Regions from separate parts of the Micromonospora sp. IBHARD004 genome, predicted to be linked through region 1. Evidence: predicted binding sites of a transcription regulator. Region 1 holds the regulator's gene; the other holds the start of a gene.
What was found. The regulator HrcA, encoded in region 1, represses chaperone genes, less so after heat shock. The targets are predictions, from matches to a motif close to GGTTNGCACNCTCNNNNNGAGNGTGCNAACC.
Positions count from the first base shown of each region.

Region 2: groL (chaperonin GroEL) is a predicted target of HrcA. The motif match lies at 1,549-1,579, and genes of this name have one in related genera.

Region 1 is NZ_CP199934.1:5,384,764-5,388,749, forward strand. Features, by position in the region: gene dnaJ (molecular chaperone DnaJ) at 1-783, opposite strand, end outside; gene hrcA (heat-inducible transcriptional repressor HrcA) at 857-1,879, opposite strand; gene ACTWO6_RS26215 (DUF4870 domain-containing protein) at 2,112-2,711, shown strand; gene hemW (radical SAM family heme chaperone HemW) at 2,755-3,978, opposite strand.
Region 2 is NZ_CP199934.1:6,327,321-6,331,306, reverse strand. Features, by position in the region: gene ACTWO6_RS30805 (cold-shock protein) at 5-208, shown strand; gene ACTWO6_RS30800 (hypothetical protein) at 317-1,501, shown strand; gene groL (chaperonin GroEL) at 1,778-3,400, shown strand; gene ACTWO6_RS30790 (hypothetical protein) at 3,465-3,707, opposite strand; gene ACTWO6_RS30785 (GNAT family N-acetyltransferase) at 3,801-3,986, opposite strand, start outside.

The DNA.
Region 1 (3,986 bases):
GTGCGGCCGCTCGTGGATCTCCACGTAGAGGTCGCCGGCGGTGCCGCCGCCCGGGCCGACCTCGCCCTGCTGGGCCAGCCGGATCCGCATGCCGTCCTCGACCCCGGCCGGGATCTTGACGGTCAGCGAGCGGCGGGTCCGCACCCGGCCGTCGCCGGCGCAGGTCGGGCAGGGGTGCGGGATGGTGGTGCCGTAGCCCTGGCAGACGGTGCACGGCCGGGCGGAGACCACCTGGCCCAGGAAGGTCCGCTGCACCGACTGCACCTCGCCCCGCCCGCCGCACGCCTCGCAGGTGGCCAGGTGGGTGCCGGCCGCGGTGCCGGCGCCGGAGCAGGTGGTGCAGAGCACGGCGGTGTCGACGGTGATCGGCGCCTCGACGCCGAACGCGGTCTCGTGCAGGTCCAGCTCCAGCCGCAGGATCGCGTCCGCGCCCGGCCGGGTCCGCGGGCGTGGCCCCCGGGCGCCGCCCGCGGCGCCGCCGAAGAAGGCGTCCATGATGTCCTGGAAGCCGACGAACGGGCCGGCCCCGCCGGGACCACCCGGGCCGCCGGCGCCCCCGCCGCCCGGCGCGAGCGGGTCGCCGCCCAGGTCGACGATCTGCCGTTTCCGGTCGTCCGAGAGGACCTCGTACGCGGCGTTGATGTCCTTGAACTTCTCCTGTGCCTCCGGGTCCGGATTGACATCCGGGTGGAACTGCCGCGCCAGCTTGCGGTAGGCGCGCTTGATCTCGTCGTCGGAGGCCTCCCGGCTCACGCCGAGAATGCCGTAGTAGTCCCTGGCCACTGCGTTCCGTGTCCTCATGTTCGTCTCGCGTTGCGCCGGTCGGCGGCCGGAGCCGGCCGTCGGCCCTGACTGGTCAGTTCTGGGCCAGCAGCTCGCCCACGTAGCGTGCCACGGCCCTCACCGTGGCGATGGTGCCGGGGTAGTCCATCCGGGTGGGCCCGAGCACGCCGAGACCACCGACGATGGTCGCCCCCGGGCCGTACCCGGTGCTCACCACCGAGGCGGCCCGCAGGTTGTCGATCTCGTTCTCGTCGCCGATCAGCACCCGGGTGGTGCTCGGCTCCGCCTCGCCGATCAGCTTGAGCAGGACGACCTCCTCCTCGAGCGCCTCCAGGATGGGGCGCAGCGAGCCCTGGAAGTCGAGCAGTCCGCCGCGGGTGAGGTTGGCCGTGCCGGCCAGCGCGATCCGCTCCTCGTGCCGCTCCACCAGCGTCTCCAGCAGCACGGTGGAGAGGGTGGTCATGGCGCCGCGCAGATGCGGGGCCGACTCGTCGACCAGCGCCTGGACCAGCGGCGGGGTCTCCGAGAGCCGGCTGCCGACCAGCTTCTCGTTGACCAGCCGGCGCAGGTCGGTGACGTCGTCGGCGGGGATCGGCGTGGGCAGCTCGACCAGCCGCTGCTCGACCCGCCCGGTGTCGGCGATCATGACCAGCATCAGCCGGGTGGTGGAGATCGGCACCAGCTCCAGGTGGCGCACCGAGGAGCGGGCCAGGCTCGGGTACTGCACCACGGCGACCTGCCGGGTGAGCTGGGCCAGCAGCCGGACCGTGCGGTGCACCACGTCGTCCAGGTCGACCGCGCCGACCAGGAAGCGCTCGATCGCCCGGCGCTCGGCCGGGCTGAGCGGCTTGACCCGGGAGAGCCGGTCGACGAAGAGCCGGTAGCCGCGGTCGGTGGGCACCCGTCCCGCGCTGGTGTGCGGCTGCCGGATGTAGCCCTCCTCCTCCAGCACCGCCATGTCGTTGCGCACGGTCGCCGGGGAGACGCCCAGCTGGTGCCGCTCGACCAGGGCCCTGCTGCCCACCGGCTCCTGCGTGGCGACGTAGTCCTCGACGATCGCGCGCAGCACGGCGAGCTTGCGGTCGTCGAGACCCATCTCCCCACCTCCTGATGCACCCTCGACCCGCCGCCGGCACGGCAGCGGCCGGGCACCTGGCACTCGACTGTAGCGAGTGCCAGTCTACGTCGGCGCCACCCCCGACGCGATGATCACCGACGGACCAGCGGTGCGGGCCGCCACGCAGCCTCCGCGGCAGGGCCGATCAGCCGGACATCCCGGGCGATGTCGCTCTGGTGCCGCCTTGCGGGCAACCCCTACCGTGACATCCATGACTGAACCACCTCGCCCTCCCGGAGCGGGGGACGCCGGCGCCCAGCCGGACCCGACCCCGCCGTCGGCACCGTACGGCTCGTCGGCGGACGAGCCGCCCACCGCACCACTGTCCGGGGCGCCGGGCGCGGGCGGCTATCCCCCGCCCGGTGGCTCTCCGCCCCCGGGCGGCTACCCACCCCCGGGCGGCTACCCACCGCCGGGCGCCGGCTATCCGACCGGCGGCGCGTACGGCGCCCCGAGCGGCGGCTGGGCCAACAACGAGGACAAGACCTGGGCGCTGATCGCCCACTTCGGCGGCGCGGCGGCGATGTTCGTCAGCGGCGGCGTGCTGGGCTGGCTCCCGCCGCTGGTCGCCATGCTGGCCCGGGGCAACCAGTCGCCGACGGTGCGCCAGCACTCGGTCGCGGCGCTCAACTTCCAGCTGCTCTGGTCGATCGTCGGCCTGGTCGGCTGGCTCCTGGCCTGCATCGCGATCGGGTTCGTCGCGATCGCCGCGGCGGTCATCCTCGGCGTCGTGTTCGGCATCCTCGCGGGCGTCAAGGCCAACGAGGGTCAGCTGTACCGCTATCCGATGAGCTTCAGCCTGGTCAAGTGACGCCCCGCCCGGCCGGCCCACGGGTCGGCCGGGCGGCCGGCGGTCAGGGCAGCAGGTCGCGGACCACCGCGTCGGCCAGCAGCCGGCCGCGCAGCGTGAGCACCGCCCGGCCGGCCGCGTACTCGGCGGCGGCCAGCAGCCCGCCGGCCAGGGCCCGCTCGGCCCCGGCCCGCCCCGCGTCGTCGAGCACAGCCAGCGGCAGCCCGGAGGCGAGCCGCAGCCGCAGCATCACGTCCTCCATGTGCGCCTCGTCCGGCGTGAGCAGCTCCCGGGCCAGGCCGGGCGACTCACCGGCGGCGAGCCGCTCGGCGTACGTCGTCGGGTGCTTGACGTTCCACCAGCGCACCCCGCCGACGTGGCTGTGCGCCCCCGGCCCGAGGCCCCACCAGTCCGCGCCGGTCCAGTAGAGCAGGTTGTGCCGGCACCGGGCCGCCTCCGAGCGGGCCCAGTTGGAGACCTCGTACCAGGAGAAACCGGCCGCGTCGAGAGCGGCCTCCGCGGCCAGGTAGCGGTCCGCCGCCACGTCGTCGCTCGGGTACGGCAGCTCGCCGCGCCGCATCCGCGCGGCCAGCCGGGTGCCGTCCTCCACGATCAGGGCGTACGCGCTGACGTGGTCGACCCCGGCCGCGACCACCTGGTCCAGCGAGGCGGCGAAGTCCTCCGCGCGCTCCCCCGGCGTGCCGTAGATCAGGTCGAGGTTGACGTGCTCGAACCCGGCGTCGCGCGCCTCGAGGGCGGCGGCGACGGCCCGGCCCGCGCTGTGCTTGCGGTCGAGGATCGCCAGCACCCCCGGCGCGGCGGACTGCATGCCCAGCGAGATCCGGGTGTAGCCGGCGGCTCGCAGCGCCTTCAGCGACTCCGGCGTGACCGACTCGGGGTTGGCCTCGGTGGTCACCTCGGCGTCGGCGGCCAGCCCCCAGACGCGGTCGATCCCTTCGAGGATGCGGGCCAGGTCGTCGGCGGGGAGCAGGGTGGGCGTGCCGCCGCCGACGAAGACGGTGTCCACCCGCGGCGGCGGGCTGTCGCCCAGCACCCGGCCCGCGAGGGCCAACTCGGCCAGCACGGTGTCGGCATACGACTCGCGGCTGGCCCCGCCCCCCAGCTCCGCCGCCGTGTACGTGTTGAAGTCGCAGTAGCCGCAGCGGCTGGCGCAGAACGGGACGTGCACGTACACGCCGAAACCGCGTGCGCCGACCGCGCGGGTGGCGGCAGCGGGCAACGACCCGTCACGCGGGACGGATTCACCTTCTGGAAGAGCGCCGGGCATGGCAACTA
Region 2 (3,986 bases), 940 kb from region 1:
CACCGTGGCACAGGGCACCGTGAAGTGGTTCAACGCCGAAAAGGGCTACGGCTTCATCGCCGTCGACGGCGGGCAGGACGTCTTCGTCCACTTCTCCGCGATCGAGATGGACGGCTACAAGGCGCTCGACGACGGCCAGCGCGTCGAGTTCGAGATCGCCCAGGGCCAGAAGGGCCCGCAGGCCGAGCGCGTCCGCGTCATCGCCTGACCCGTCGCCGCCCGTCGGGCGGCTTTCCACTCCGATCAGGGGCAGCGGTGCGCGCCCGCGCGGTGGAAGATCATGAGCCGTTCCAGCCATCGCCGCTGAGGAGGGTTCATGTCCGACCAGCCCCCGTCGGGTCCCGTCGAGCCGGTCACCCCGGCGTCGCCCGGTGACCCGGGTTCCGCCGCCCCGGGCGGTCCCGGGCAGCCCGGAGTGCCGGGCCCGGCAGACCGGGCCGGGCAGCCGCAGGAGTGGGTCCGGCCGACCCCGGGCGACCCCGGGCCCCCCGGCCCGTACGCCCCCGGTCCCTACGCGGCCGGCCCGTACGCGGCCGGCCCCTACGCCCCTGGTCCCTACGCGGGCCCGTACGCGGCCGGGCCGTACGCCCCTGGTCCGTACGCCGCCGAGCCGTACCCGGGCGGCCAGCCGTACGGCTGGTATCCGGCGGACCCGGGCTGGGATCTGAACGACCCGCTGGTCACCCCGCCGCACGCCGGCATCGGCGGCTGGTTCTCCCGCTGTGCGGGGGCGGTGCGCCGCGGCTGGCGCCTGCTGCTGCCGATCATGCTGCTCACCCAGGCGCTGCCGGCCGCGGCGACCTCGGTGCTCTCCCTCGCCCTCGCGCCCTCGGGCGAGGTCGGCACCGCCGCCGACGGCGCCCCGGTCCTGCCCGACGGCTACCTCCGGGACGTCCTGACCTTCTACGCCGCGTTGCTGGTCGCCGCCCTGGTCCTCGGCCCGTTGCAGAGCCTCGGCTGGGCCGCGGGGGCCTGGGTGGTCACCCGGCAGGCGGCCGGTGAGCCGGTCGGCCTCGGCGCGGCGTTCCGGTTCGGGCTGCGCCGGATGCTCGGCCTCTGGGGCTGGACGCTGCTCTCCTCGCTGCTGATCGGGGTCGGCATGTGCTTCTGCCTGCTGCCGGGGCTCTACCTGGCCTTCGCGTTCGCCCTGATCGGCCCGGTCTACCTCTTCGAGCGGCAGAACCCGATCGGCCGCTCCTTCCGGATCTTCCACCAGCGGTTCGGCATGGTGCTGGGCCGGGTCGCGCTGGTCGCCGCGGTGCTGCTCGTCGGCGCCCTGGTCGGCCTGATGCTGCAGGCGGTCGGCCAGCTGCCGTTCGGCACGCACCCGATGGACGCCCCGGGCACGGCGGCGGGCGCGGTCGGGGTCGCCCTGGTGGTGGCCGTGCTGCTCGTCCCGGTTCAGGTGGCCCAGCTCGTCGGGCTCCTCGCCACGTACGCCGAGCAGCGCGCCCATGAGGGCCCGGTGAACGCCGCCCGACTCGCGGCGGAACTCGGCTGAGCGGCGCCATCGTGCTTGCACTCGGCAAGGGAGAGTGCTAAACAGGTCATTGGCACTCGCATACCGTGAGTGCCAATGGTCGGGGCGGTAGGGCCACGGCCGCACCGGCGTCTCGATGGCGCCGGGGTGGCACATGGCCGGTCGTCGCGGGCTGTCCGGCCCGACCGAGGAGACGTCGTCGTCGCCAGGTGGCGACGTCCCAAGGTGCGTACACCAGGCGGCCCATCCGGGGCACACACTCGGGTGGCCCGTGAGTGTCCAGGAGGACAACGCCGTATGGCCAAGATGATCGCGTTCGACGAAGAGGCGCGCCGCGGCCTCGAGCGGGGCATGAACCAGCTCGCCGACGCCGTGAAGGTGACGCTCGGCCCCAAGGGCCGCAACGTCGTGCTCGAGAAGAAGTGGGGTGCCCCCACCATCACCAACGATGGTGTGAGCATTGCCAAGGAGATCGAGCTCGAGGACCCGTACGAGAAGATCGGCGCCGAGCTGGTCAAGGAGGTCGCCAAGAAGACCGACGACGTGGCCGGTGACGGCACGACGACGGCGACCGTCCTGGCCCAGGCCCTGGTTCGCGAGGGCCTGCGCAACGTGGCTGCCGGTGCCAACCCGATGGCCCTGAAGCGGGGCATCGAGGCCGCCGTGGCCAGCGTCTCGGAGGAGCTGTCCAAGCTCGCCAAGGACATCGAGACCAAGGAGCAGATCGCCTCCACCGCCTCCATCTCCGCCGGTGACAGCACCGTCGGCGAGATCATCGCCGAGGCGATGGACAAGGTCGGCAAGGAAGGCGTCATCACCGTCGAGGAGAGCAACACCTTCGGCCTGGAGCTCGAGCTCACCGAGGGTATGCGCTTCGACAAGGGCTACATCTCCGCGTACTTCATGACCGACCCGGAGCGTATGGAGGCCGTCTTCGACGACCCGTACCTCCTGATCGTCAACAGCAAGATCTCGTCGGTGAAGGACCTGCTCCCGATCCTGGAGAAGGTCATGCAGTCGGGCAAGCCGCTGCTGATCATCTCCGAGGACATCGAGGGCGAGGCCCTGGCCACCCTGGTGGTCAACAAGGTCCGCGGCACCTTCAAGTCGGTCGCCGTCAAGGCGCCGGGCTTCGGTGACCGCCGCAAGGCCATGCTGGCCGACATCGCCATCCTCACCGGTGGCCAGGTCATCAGCGAGGAGGTCGGCCTCAAGCTGGACGCCGTCGGCCTCGACATGCTGGGCCGCGCCCGCAAGGTCGTGGTGACCAAGGACGAGACCACCATCGTCGACGGCGCCGGTGACGCCGAGCAGATCCAGGGTCGGGTCAACCAGATCCGCGCCGAGATCGAGAAGAGCGACTCCGACTACGACCGGGAGAAGCTGCAGGAGCGCCTGGCCAAGCTGGCCGGCGGTGTTGCGGTGATCAAGGTCGGCGCGGCCACCGAGGTCGAGCTCAAGGAGCGCAAGCACCGCATCGAGGACGCCGTCCGCAACGCGAAGGCCGCCGTCGAGGAGGGCATCGTCCCGGGTGGTGGCGTCGCGCTGGTCCAGGCCGGCAAGACCGCCTTCGACAAGCTGGACCTGACCGGCGACGAGGCGACCGGCGCGCAGATCGTCAAGATCGCGCTGGACGCCCCGCTGCGGCAGATCGCCGTCAACGCCGGCCTCGAGGGTGGCGTGGTCGTCGAGCACGTCCGCAACATCGAGCCGGGTCACGGCCTGAACGCCGCCAACGGCGAGTACGTCGACCTGCTGGCCGCGGGCATCATCGACCCGGCCAAGGTGACCCGCTCGGCGCTGCAGAACGCCGCGTCGATCGCGGCGCTCTTCCTCACCACCGAGGCCGTCGTGGCGGACAAGCCGGAGAAGACCCCGGCCGCCCCGGCTGGTCCGGGCGGCGGGGAGATGGACTTCTGAGTCCAGTTCCACCGAACGCCGAAAGGGGGCGGGCCGCGTCAGCGGTCCGCCCCCTTTCCGTCCGTCACGTCGGCAGCGGCCGCTGGTTGCGTCGTTTGTGCGTCCGGTCGTACGGCGGCCGGATCCGGACCGGCTCGTCGACCGGTTGCCGGGTCTCCTCGGCGGCCGGTGCGTCGGCGCCGGCCAGGTCCGCCAGCTGCTCGGCGTCGCCGTAGTCGAGCCGGTCGAACGGCAGTTGCCCGGGGAGTTCACCGACCGGTGGCCAGCTCGCGGGCTGGTCGTCGGTCCGTTCGTCATCCGTGGTCATGGCTGCCTCCTCTACGGGCAACCGTAGGGCGCGGTCGATGACCGGGGCGGGCGAATGGCATTATTGGCGTCTATATCCTTTTCGCCCCTTTAATTATCCGACCGGGTGCCCGCCGATCACCTTCCGGTACAGAAAGAAGACCCGCTCGATCCGCGCGCCCGCGCTGCCCGAATAGAACGGCACCGGTCCCACCCAGCCGATCTGCGCCGCGCCGATCCCCGCCGCCGCCTGGTCCCGCAGACAGCGGCGCAGCAGCACCCCGCCGATGCCGGAGCCCTC